DNA from 3 places in the Herbaspirillum sp. C7C8 genome. Region 1 is predicted to be linked to each of the others. Evidence: predicted binding sites of a transcription regulator. Region 1 holds the regulator's gene; each other region holds the start of a gene.

Region 1 (3,273 bases):
CCATTGCAAAACGAATTGCAGCAAACAGGCGTATTACGCTTGCTCGCCCTTGACTGCGATGGTGACGTCGACCACCACGTCGGTGTGCAGAGCCACCGACACCGGGTGTTCGCCAACGATCTTCAGCGGGCCGTTGGGCAGACGCACTTGCGACTTTTCGACGGCGAAGCCCTTCTTGCCCAGCGCTTCAGCGATGTCGAAGTTGGTCACGGAACCGAACAGACGACCGTCAACACCGGCCTTCTGAGCGACTTCCACGGTGGCGCCAGCCAGCTTTTCGCCTTGGGCTTGAGCGGCGGCCAGCTTCTCGGCAGCGGCCTTTTCCAGCTCGGCGCGCTTGGCTTCGAATTCAGCGATGGCTGCATCGGTAGCGCGGCGGGCCTTGCGTTGCGGGATCAGGAAGTTGCGTGCGAAACCGTCCTTGACGCGCACGACATCACCCAGACCGCCGAGATTCACGATTTTTTCCAACAGAATGACTTGCATGTTTTTCTCCTATTTCTCGACGCTGATTAGGCGTTGTGCAGATCGGTGTACGGCAGCAGGGCCAGGTAACGCGCGCGCTTGATGGCGGTGTCAACTTGACGCTGGTAGTGGGCCTTGGTACCGGTCAGGCGTGCCGGCATGATCTTGCCGTTTTCCTGGACGAAGTCCTTCAGGGTGTCCACGTCCTTGTAATCGACCTGTTCAACGCCAGCGGCGGTGAAACGGCAGAATTTCTTGCGCTTGAACAGCGGGTTTTGCTGTTGACGCTTGTTTTTCAGCTTGCTTTTATCGAACTTTTTACCGAATGCCATGGTTGGCTCCTGTATCTAAAAATTGGGTAAGGTCTGTTTGGCTACCTTGCGTCTTCAATCCGACGCGACCGGGCCAAAATCAACGATATGAAACACGACACTCTTGCTGTTGCGATTCCTGCGGGCCAGAAAGCCGGTGAACCGGAAGACCTCCCCCAGCGCTGCCCTGTTGAGCGCACCGGAGATTTCTCCTGCTGCCAGCGCTGCGATCTCGAATTCGACCTGACGCTGCATGCCAGCTTCCATCTGTTCCGACTGATGCTGCAACCTGGCAGTGACAATCGGGATACCGGCCGGCGTGTAACGTAAAACATCACGTTCTGCCAGGCTGGCGATGACTTGAAACTGGTTCACTCTCCGCGATGTTCGCAGCGCTTAAGCTGCCGGTGCTTCGGTACGGCTCTTGGCCGCGTCTTCCTTCTGCACTGCCTTCAGGATGGGGGAAGGACCGGTTTCGGCCTTCTTCATCTTGACGGTCAGGTGGCGCAGGACGGCGTCGTTGAACTTGAAGCCGGTTTCGATTTCAGCCAGCGTTTCGCTGTCGACTTCGATGTTCAGGCAGACGTAGTGAGCCTTGGCCAGCTTCTGGATCTGGTAGGCCAGTTGACGACGGCCCCAATCTTCGACACGGTGGACCTTGCCGCCGCGGGTGGTGACGATGCCCTTGTAACGCTCGATCATCGCCGGCACTTGCTCGCTTTGGTCCGGGTGGACGATAAATACGATTTCATAATGACGCATGTAGACTCCTTATGGACTTATTGAAGACGCCCACCCCGGCGTCAAGACGGGTGTGGGAAGAAGAAAACCAGAGATCATACTAGCTTTCGCCCACCAGGGCAATGTCGGAGCCCACAAACGCCGCCCCGGCGGTGAGATCGAGCGGTCAGCGCGCCACACTTTCCGACTTGGCGGCATCAAATCTCATGTGTCTGCCTATATATATGCAGGAGAAAGATTGCCTTTTCCGCCTCGCAAAGTGCATGTTGCCGTTGACACAAGGATTGTACCTGTATAAAAATACAGACTGTTCATCCAGACAGCCTTCCCTCCGAGAAAGGCCACCCCCATGCTCAAACTGACTGCGCGCCAGGAACAGATCCTGAACCTGATCAAGAACGCCATCGAGAACACCGGCTTCCCTCCCACGCGCGCAGAGATCGCCGCCGAATTGGGCTTTCGCTCCGCCAATGCGGCCGAAGAGCATCTGCAGGCCCTGGCCCGCAAGGGGGCCATCGAGATTTCTCCCGGCACCTCGCGCGGCATCCGCCTGCGCGAGTCCGGCGCACTCCCAGGATCCGTGGCAGCACGACAAATGGCCCTGCCCCATCCGGCGCTGATGCAGCTGAGCCTGCCACTGATCGGACGGGTGGCGGCGGGTTCGCCCATCCTCGCCCAGGAACATGTGGAAAAGACCTACCAGGTCGACCCGGCCATGTTCCCGGCCAAGCCGGATTACCTGCTCAAGGTGCGCGGCATGTCCATGCGCGACGCCGGCATCCTCGACGGCGATCTGCTGGCAGTGCGCCGCGCCGATCAGGCGCGCAACGGCCAGATCGTGGTGGCCCGCCTGGCCGATGAAGTCACGGTCAAGCGCTATCAGAAGACCGGCAGCGTCATCACCCTCTTCCCCGAGAATCCGGAATTCGAACCCATCATCGTCAAGCCGGAAGAAGACCAGTTCGCCCTCGAAGGACTGGCCGTCGGATTGCTGCGCAGCTGGAACTGAGCCCGGGGCGGCCCACCACCCCGCACCAGGCGAGCAGGCCGCAAGCCGCTCCAGCAGGCTGCGCGCCGTCTCTTGCTGCATCAACCTCCGCCTAAAACGGAGGTTTTTTGCTTTCTATTCAGCTCTTCGCAAGTGACGGGTTGCGCATATCATGTCTGCTGGATAGCTATGTCCGGCGCCAGCGATGCGCCCAACCAAGAGGACCCCTTTCGATGTCGACGCGCAAGAGCAGCAACAAGCACGGCAAACCCGTTCCGGCCCCGGCCGCCGCCAAGGCCAACCTGCAGGATCTGCTGGATGTCCGCAAGAGTCTCGATCTGCTGGACAGTCGCCAGACCGAACAAGCCAAGGCCATCTGCGTGGCCGTTCTCAAACGCGACCCTGAACTGGTCTTTGCCAATCACGCGCGCGGCCTGATCGCCACCCAGGAGGGCCTGCACCCGGAGGCTGAGCACTATTTGCGCAAGGCCTTTGCGGCCGATCCCGCCAATGCCGAATACCTCAGCAACCTGGCCGCCGCCGTGCTGGCACAGGACCGGGTGGACGAGGCCATCAAGCTGTACGAGCAGGCCATCTCGCTGGACCGGGAAAACCGGGCAGCACGCATCGGCCTGGCCAATGCGCTGCACGAAAAGAATGACCCGGAAGCCTCCATTGCCTACTTCGAGGACGCGGTCAAACGGGAGCCGGATGCCCCCGGCCCCCTGTCCCACCTCGGTCGCGCCCTGGTCGAGGCCAAACGCTACC
Region 2 (3,273 bases), on a different contig from region 1:
GCGGTTGGCCTTGAACCCGATCATTTCCAGCGCAGGACAGCGCCCCAGCACGGTTGGCAATACGGTAAAGGCATTGTCGGAACAGAACACGATGCGCAAGCGACGCAAGCGCGGCAGGTCGTCGGGCAAGGCAGCCAGCGCGTTGCCGCTCAGGTCCAGAATCTCCAGGGTTTCAGCCAGTGTGAAGATTTCTGGCGGGAATTCGCGCAGGCCGCACGACAGAGACAGGCGGGTAATGCCTTTCAGGGCGCCGCTGCGCAATTGTTCCAGGGTGTGCATGCAGAGAGGTGAAGAAAAACGTCAGAAAGCGCGGAGTTTACCAGTGCCCGCCCGCCCCTTCAGAACAGATCCAGCTGGGCATCGCCTGGTGATCTGCCGGACCTCGCCTGCGGTCGCCGAAAACGGCTGGCATCCAGCGTGGCAAAGGCCCGGTTGCGGTGATCGATGCCGAGCCGCCGGCTGGCCTTCTCGAAACGCTGGTGCAGCAGGTCGGCCCAGACGCCGGTGCCACGCATGCGGGTGGCGAAGTCGGCGTCGTAATCCTTGCCGCTGCGCATGTCCTGGATGCGGTTCATCACCCGCGCCGCCCGGTCGGGGAAATGCGCCTGCAGCCACTGCCGAAACAGCGGGCTGACTTCCCACGGCAGGCGCAGCACGATGTAGCCCGCTTGCCGCGCACCGGCGTCGACGGCGGCTTCCATCACGCGCTCCAGGTCTGGTTCGGTCACGAAGGGAATCACCGGGGCAATCGATACGCTGACCGGAATACCCGCCTCGGCCAGGGTACGAATCACCCGCAGCCGCCGCGCCGGGCTGGCCGCGCGCGGCTCCAGCGTGCGTGCAATGGCGGCATCGAGCGTGGTGATGGTGACCGCGACGATGGCCTGCCCCTTGGCGGCCATGGGCGCCAGCAGGTCGATGTCGCGCTCGATCAGGGAGGACTTGGTAATCATCGCCACCGGGTTCTCGCAATCGTGCAGGATCTGCAGGATGCGCCGGGTCAGTTGGTGCTCGCGCTCGATGGGCTGGTAGGCATCGGTATTGATGCCCACCGTGATGGTGTCGGGTTCATAGGACGGCTTTGCCAGTTCGCGCAGCAGCAGGTCGGGCGCATTGCGCTTGGCGACCAGCCGGCTTTCGAAATCCAGACCGGGCGAGAGGCCCAGATAGCTGTGCGAGGGCCGTGCAAAGCAGTAGATGCAGCCATGCTCACAACCCCGGTAGGGATTGAGCGAGAGCGAGAACGGCAGGTCCGGCGAGCTGTTGCGGCTGATGATGGAGCGCGCGTCTTCCTCGGTGACGATGGTCTTCAGGCGCGGCGGCTCGTCATCCTCCATCACCTCGGCTGCAAGCGGCTCGACGGCGGCAAAACTGACCGCCTGCCAGCCATCATCGAACTCTTCCCGTGCCACCGATTCGTAGCGCCCGCGCAGATTGGTGACGGCTCCCCGACCCTTGCGCGCGACCTGGTTGCGATGGACGAAGGTTTCCGGCGTGAGGGTGGCGTCATCCTCGCCAGAAGGCGCAGGCTGGTCAGGAAAAGGCCGGGCAATGCCCTGCGGGAATTTGGGGAAGGAAGCCAAGGCAAGCTCAAAGATACTGTATATATGAACAGTATTTTGCCTTCACTTGGGGCGCACTGCAAATGCTGTTTCAATTTGTCCGGGTGCCGCATTAATCGGTTATGCTTGTTCACCCTCAGCTTCCCATCAGCGAAGAAAGCGACCACAAAGGGGGAACAAGGACCACCCGAGGTCCCAAGGAGACAAGGATGCAATACCAGGCAAACCGGCGCGCTGCCGGTGCATTGCTGGGCGCCTCGCCCCTGGTGCAGTCCGGCGCCGATGCGCTGCTGGATCTGCAGGCTATCGAACGCTCGCACCAGCGCAGCTCGTCCTACGGCATCACGCGCGGCCAGCGCCCCGATCTGGACGCGCTCTCGCGCGCCGACCTGGCACAGACGCTGGAAGCCAACCAGGCCCTCTCCGGCCACGCCCGCCCGGTCATGGAAACCCTCTACGACCAGATCCGCAATACCCACAGCATGGTGATCCTGTCGGACGCTGAAGGTACCATCCTGCACACCCTGGGCGACAGCGATTTCCTGGCCAAGGCCGACCGCGTGGCGCTGGGTCCGGGTGGATGCTGGTCGGAACAATTGCGTGGCACCAATGCCATCGGTACGGCCCTGTTCGAGCAGAAGCCGACCACCGTACATGCCCAGCAGCACTATCTGGATGCCAACCGTTTCCTGACCTGTTCAGCCGCCCCCATCTTCGACCATCGCGGCCAGGTGCTGGGGGTGCTGGACGTCTCCGGCGAATGCGGCAGCTTCCACAAGCACACCATGGCGCTGGTACGCATGTCGGCGCAGATGATAGAAAACCACCTGCTGGCCGGCAGCTTCCCCGATTGCATCACCCTGCACTTCCACAGCCGTGCCGAATTCGTCGGCACGCTGGTCGAAGGCATCGTCAGCTTCACCCCGGGCGGACGCTTCCTGGCGGCCAACCGCAGTGCGCAGTTCCAGTTGGGGCTGACGCTGGCGGCGCTGCAATCGCATACCTTCGCATCGCTCTTCGGGGTACCGCTGTCGCTGCTGTTCGAGCACCATCGCAAGGCCGCCCCGGGCTTGCTGGAGCTGTGCCTGCACAACGGCATCCGCATCCATGGACGGGCCGAACTGCGGCTGCGCGACCAGCATTTTCAGAATGCGCGCGAAGCCATCATCGATACGCCGCACACGATCCCCGCCGACCGCCCGGCGCCCGTTGCACGGCCTCATGCAGGCCCGCCGCGTCCCGGCCTGCAGGCACTCGATACCGGCGACGCCCGCATGAGCGCCCTCATCGCCAAGTTGCGCAAGGTCATCGACCGCGATATTCCCATCCTCATCACCGGCGAGACCGGTACCGGCAAGGAATGGCTGGCCCAGGCCATCCACCGCGAGAGCGCGCGCTTGCGGGCCACGCAAACCCGGACAGGCGCAGCGCCTTTCGTGGCCGTGAATTGCTCGGCCATTCCGGAGAATCTGATCGAGGCCGAACTGTTCGGCTATGAAGACGGCGCCTTCACCGGTGCGCGTCGCAAGGGAGCGCTGGGCAAGATCGCCCAGGCCCAGGGCGGCACCCTCTTCCTCGATGAGATCGGCGACATGCCGCTGGCCCTGCAAGGCCGCCTGCTGCGGGTCTTGCAGGAACGCGCGGTGACGCCCCTGGGCAGCCAGCGCGTCATCCCGGTGGACTTCGCGCTGGTGTGCGCCACCAACCAGCC
Region 3 (3,273 bases), on a different contig from region 1:
GTCGGAATACGCGCTTCATCGATGATGCCGTAGCGCTCCCAGTTCTTGCGCACCACGAAACCGATCTTGCGGCCTATGGGCTGCTCGCCCTGGGCGACACGGATATTGCGGATGTTGTGGGCGATTTCGTAGGCGTCTTCCACCGACAAGGGTTCGGACTCGGAAATGCGCGGGATGATCCGGGACTGGGCGCGGGCATCCAGCAGCTGATGCGCGTATCGAAGGGCTTGGCTCGACATTAGCATGGAGGGCTCACATCGAAAGATAGTGAATAGCTATCCATTGTCGATGACGATTAATTTTTGCACAAGCAAAAACTCGCTTTTATACGAGATCTGACAAAAATTTCATCAGATCGTGCTGCTGCGCGTCATGCTGTTTTCCATTGGCTGCAACAGTCCTGTCCAGCTTGAGAATGGCCGAGCTCAGCCGCCCCAGAGCTCACCATTCGGACCGGTTTGCGGTGCGGTCACGCCGAAGTGCTGGTAAGCCGCGCCGGTAGCGATGCGCCCGCGCGGGGTGCGCTGCAGGTAGCCCTGCTGGATCAGGTAGGGTTCCAGCACGTCTTCGATGGTGTCGCGTTCCTCACCGATGGCGGCCGCCAGGTTGTCCAGCCCGACCGGGCCGCCGCCGAACTTGAACAGCACCGCCTCCAGCAGCTTGCGGTCCATCAGGTCGAACCCGACCGGGTCCACGTCCAGCATCACCAGGGCGGCATCGGCCATTTCGCGGGTGATGCGGCCTTCGCCCTTGACCTCGGCATAGTCGCGCACGCGGCGCAGCAGGCGGTTGGCGATACGCGGCGTACCACGGCTGCGGCGGGCGATTTCCAGCGCGCCTTCCTCGACGATGGGGGCGTTGAGCAAGCCGGCGCTGCGGGTCACGATGCGGGCCAGCTCGGGCGGGGTATAGAACTCCAGCCGGGCGACGATACCGAAGCGGTCACGCAGCGGATTGGTCAGCATGCCCGCACGGGTGGTAGCACCCACCAGCGTGAAAGGCTGCAGGTCCAGGCGCACCGAACGGGCGGCCGGGCCTTCGCCGATCATGATGTCGATCTGATAATCCTCCAGTGCCGGGTAGAGGATTTCCTCCACCACCGGCGACATGCGGTGGATCTCGTCGATGAAGAGCACGTCATTGGCTTCGAGATTGGTGAGCAGCGCGGCCAGGTCGCCGGCGCGCTCCAGCACGGGGCCTGAGGTCTGGCGCAGGTTCACGCCCATTTCGCGGGCGATGATGTGGGCCATGGTGGTCTTGCCCAGGCCGGGCGGGCCGAACAGCAGGGTGTGGTCGAGCGGCTCGCCGCGCTTGCGGGCGGCCGAGATGAAGATTTCGAGCTGGGCACGCACCTTTTCCTGGCCGACGTATTCGTCCAGCTGCTTGGGCCGCAGGGCGCGCTCGATGGCTTCCTCGTTGGCCGAAGCCGGAGTGGCGGAGATGATGCGCTGTTCGGAGAAATCGTCGGTCTGGATGCTCATGCTCTGATCCTTGTCTGCCTTTTGCCTGTGCATCAGCCCTTGGAGAGCGCCTTCAGGGCCAGCTTGATGCCGTCCGAGACGCTGCTGTCCTTGGGCACCTGCTTCATGGCCAGGGCCGCTTCCTTGTCCGAATAGCCCAGTGCCAGCAAGGCGTTGAGGATGTCGGCCGAGGCATCGCTGTGGACCACGCCGGCCACCGCGCCCAGATCGGCGCCGAGCTTGCCTTTCAGTTCCAGCAGCAATCGTTCGGCGGTCTTCTTGCCGATGCCGGGCACCCGGGTCAGGCGGCCGGCTTCCTGCAGGGTCACGGCCTGGGCCAAGTCGGCCACCGACATGCCGGAAAGGATGGACAGCGCCGTGCGCGCGCCCACGCCGGAAATCTTGATGAGCTCCTTGAACGTATTGCGTTCTTCGGCGGTCCCAAACCCGAACAGGATGTGCGCATCCTCGCGGATGGCCAGGTGGGTCAGCAGCGTGACCTTCTCGCCCAAGCCAGGCAGGTTGTAGTAGGTGCTCATGGGCACGGCCACTTCGTAACCGACGCCCTGGCAGTCGACCAGCAGGTTCGGGGGGACTTTTTCTAGAAGAATTCCGGAGAGGCGACCGATCATGGCGTCAGGGATGTGCGTGGGAGGCAGCTTCTGTGATAATCCCGCGATGATACAGCACTGTTCGGATAAACAGTATCCAAGCCTCCTCCCCTCAGATGAAGACAAAGGAAAAACATGGCCGGTAGCGCCTTCTTCGCATTGATTGACGACATCGCCACCGTGCTCGATGACGTTTCCCTGATGACCAAGGTGGCCGCCAAGAAGACGGCTGGCGTGCTGGGCGACGACCTGGCCCTCAACGCCCAGCAGGTCGCGGGCGTACGCGCCGAGCGGGAGCTGCCGGTGGTCTGGGCGGTCGCCAAGGGTTCGTTGAAGAACAAGGCCATCCTGGTACCGGCGGCGCTGGCCATCAGCGCCTTCATCCCCTGGGCGGTGACGCCGCTGCTGATGCTGGGCGGTGCCTTCCTCTGTTTCGAAGGCTTCGAGAAGCTGGCCCACAAGTATCTTCCGCATGATGACGAACATCATGAAGTCGCCGCCAGGACCGACGACGACATCGACCCGCTGGTCTACGAGCAGGAAAAGATCAAGGATGCCGTGCGCACCGACTTCATCCTTTCAGCCGAGATCATCGCCATCACACTGGGCACGGTCGCCGGTGCACCGCTACAGCAGCAGATCACGGTGCTGGTGGGCATCGCACTGATCATGACGGCGGGCGTGTATGGGCTGGTGGCCGGTATCGTCAAACTCGATGACGGTGGCCTGTACCTGGTGCAGCACGCAGGCGCGAGCGCCTGGGGACGCTTCAAGGCCGGTATCGGACGGGCCGTCCTGGCGGCCGCACCGAAGATGATGCGCAGCCTGTCGGTGATCGGCACGATTGCCATGTTCATGGTCGGCGGCGGCATCCTGACGCATGGCCTGCCCTTCGCGCATCACGCCATCGAGGCGGCGGCGCACGCCGTGAAGGGTATCGCGGTAGTCGGGCCGGCCCTCGGGGCGATCACTCCGGCGGTCTTGAATGCCGTCTTCGGCATAGTCGCCGGTGCAGTGGTGCTGGTAGTCGTGAAGCTGGTGCAGCGCGTGCTGTCCCTCTTCAAAAAGCAAGCCTAACCGACCAGACGCCCGCCGCGCATGCGGATGCCCTTGCGCGCCAGCGCCGGGGCCAGCGCGCCAAGGTCCGACAGGACCCCTCCCCCATGCGCATGGCAGATCGCCACGCCCAGCGCATCGGCGGC

Evidence for each region. The regulator LexA, encoded in region 1, represses DNA repair genes until DNA is damaged. The targets are predictions, from matches to a motif close to ACTGTATNNNNATACAGT.
Region 2: the regulator LexA is predicted to act here: its motif matches at 1,599-1,616, upstream of HWE01_RS18410 (PA0069 family radical SAM protein).
Region 3: the regulator LexA is predicted to act here: its motif matches at 2,149-2,166, upstream of ruvA (Holliday junction branch migration protein RuvA).

What each region holds. Positions count from the first base shown of each region.
Region 1 covers NZ_JABXGG010000005.1:101,383-104,655, reverse strand. Annotated here, with positions in the region: gene rplI (50S ribosomal protein L9) at 34-486, opposite strand; gene rpsR (30S ribosomal protein S18) at 513-797, opposite strand; gene priB (primosomal replication protein N) at 852-1,151, opposite strand; gene rpsF (30S ribosomal protein S6) at 1,173-1,538, opposite strand; gene lexA (transcriptional repressor LexA) at 1,867-2,526, shown strand; gene HWE01_RS08380 (tetratricopeptide repeat protein) at 2,739-3,273, shown strand, end outside.
Region 2 covers NZ_JABXGG010000017.1:62,192-65,464, reverse strand. Annotated here, with positions in the region: gene HWE01_RS18415 (leucine-rich repeat-containing protein kinase family protein) at 1-279, opposite strand, end outside; gene HWE01_RS18410 (PA0069 family radical SAM protein) at 339-1,583, opposite strand; gene HWE01_RS18405 (sigma-54-dependent Fis family transcriptional regulator) at 1,772-3,273, shown strand, end outside.
Region 3 covers NZ_JABXGG010000004.1:86,620-89,892, forward strand. Annotated here, with positions in the region: gene HWE01_RS06870 (2-keto-4-pentenoate hydratase) at 1-245, opposite strand, end outside; gene ruvB (Holliday junction branch migration DNA helicase RuvB) at 426-1,481, opposite strand; gene ruvA (Holliday junction branch migration protein RuvA) at 1,514-2,092, opposite strand; gene HWE01_RS06885 (DUF808 domain-containing protein) at 2,207-3,148, shown strand; gene ruvC (crossover junction endodeoxyribonuclease RuvC) at 3,145-3,273, opposite strand, start outside.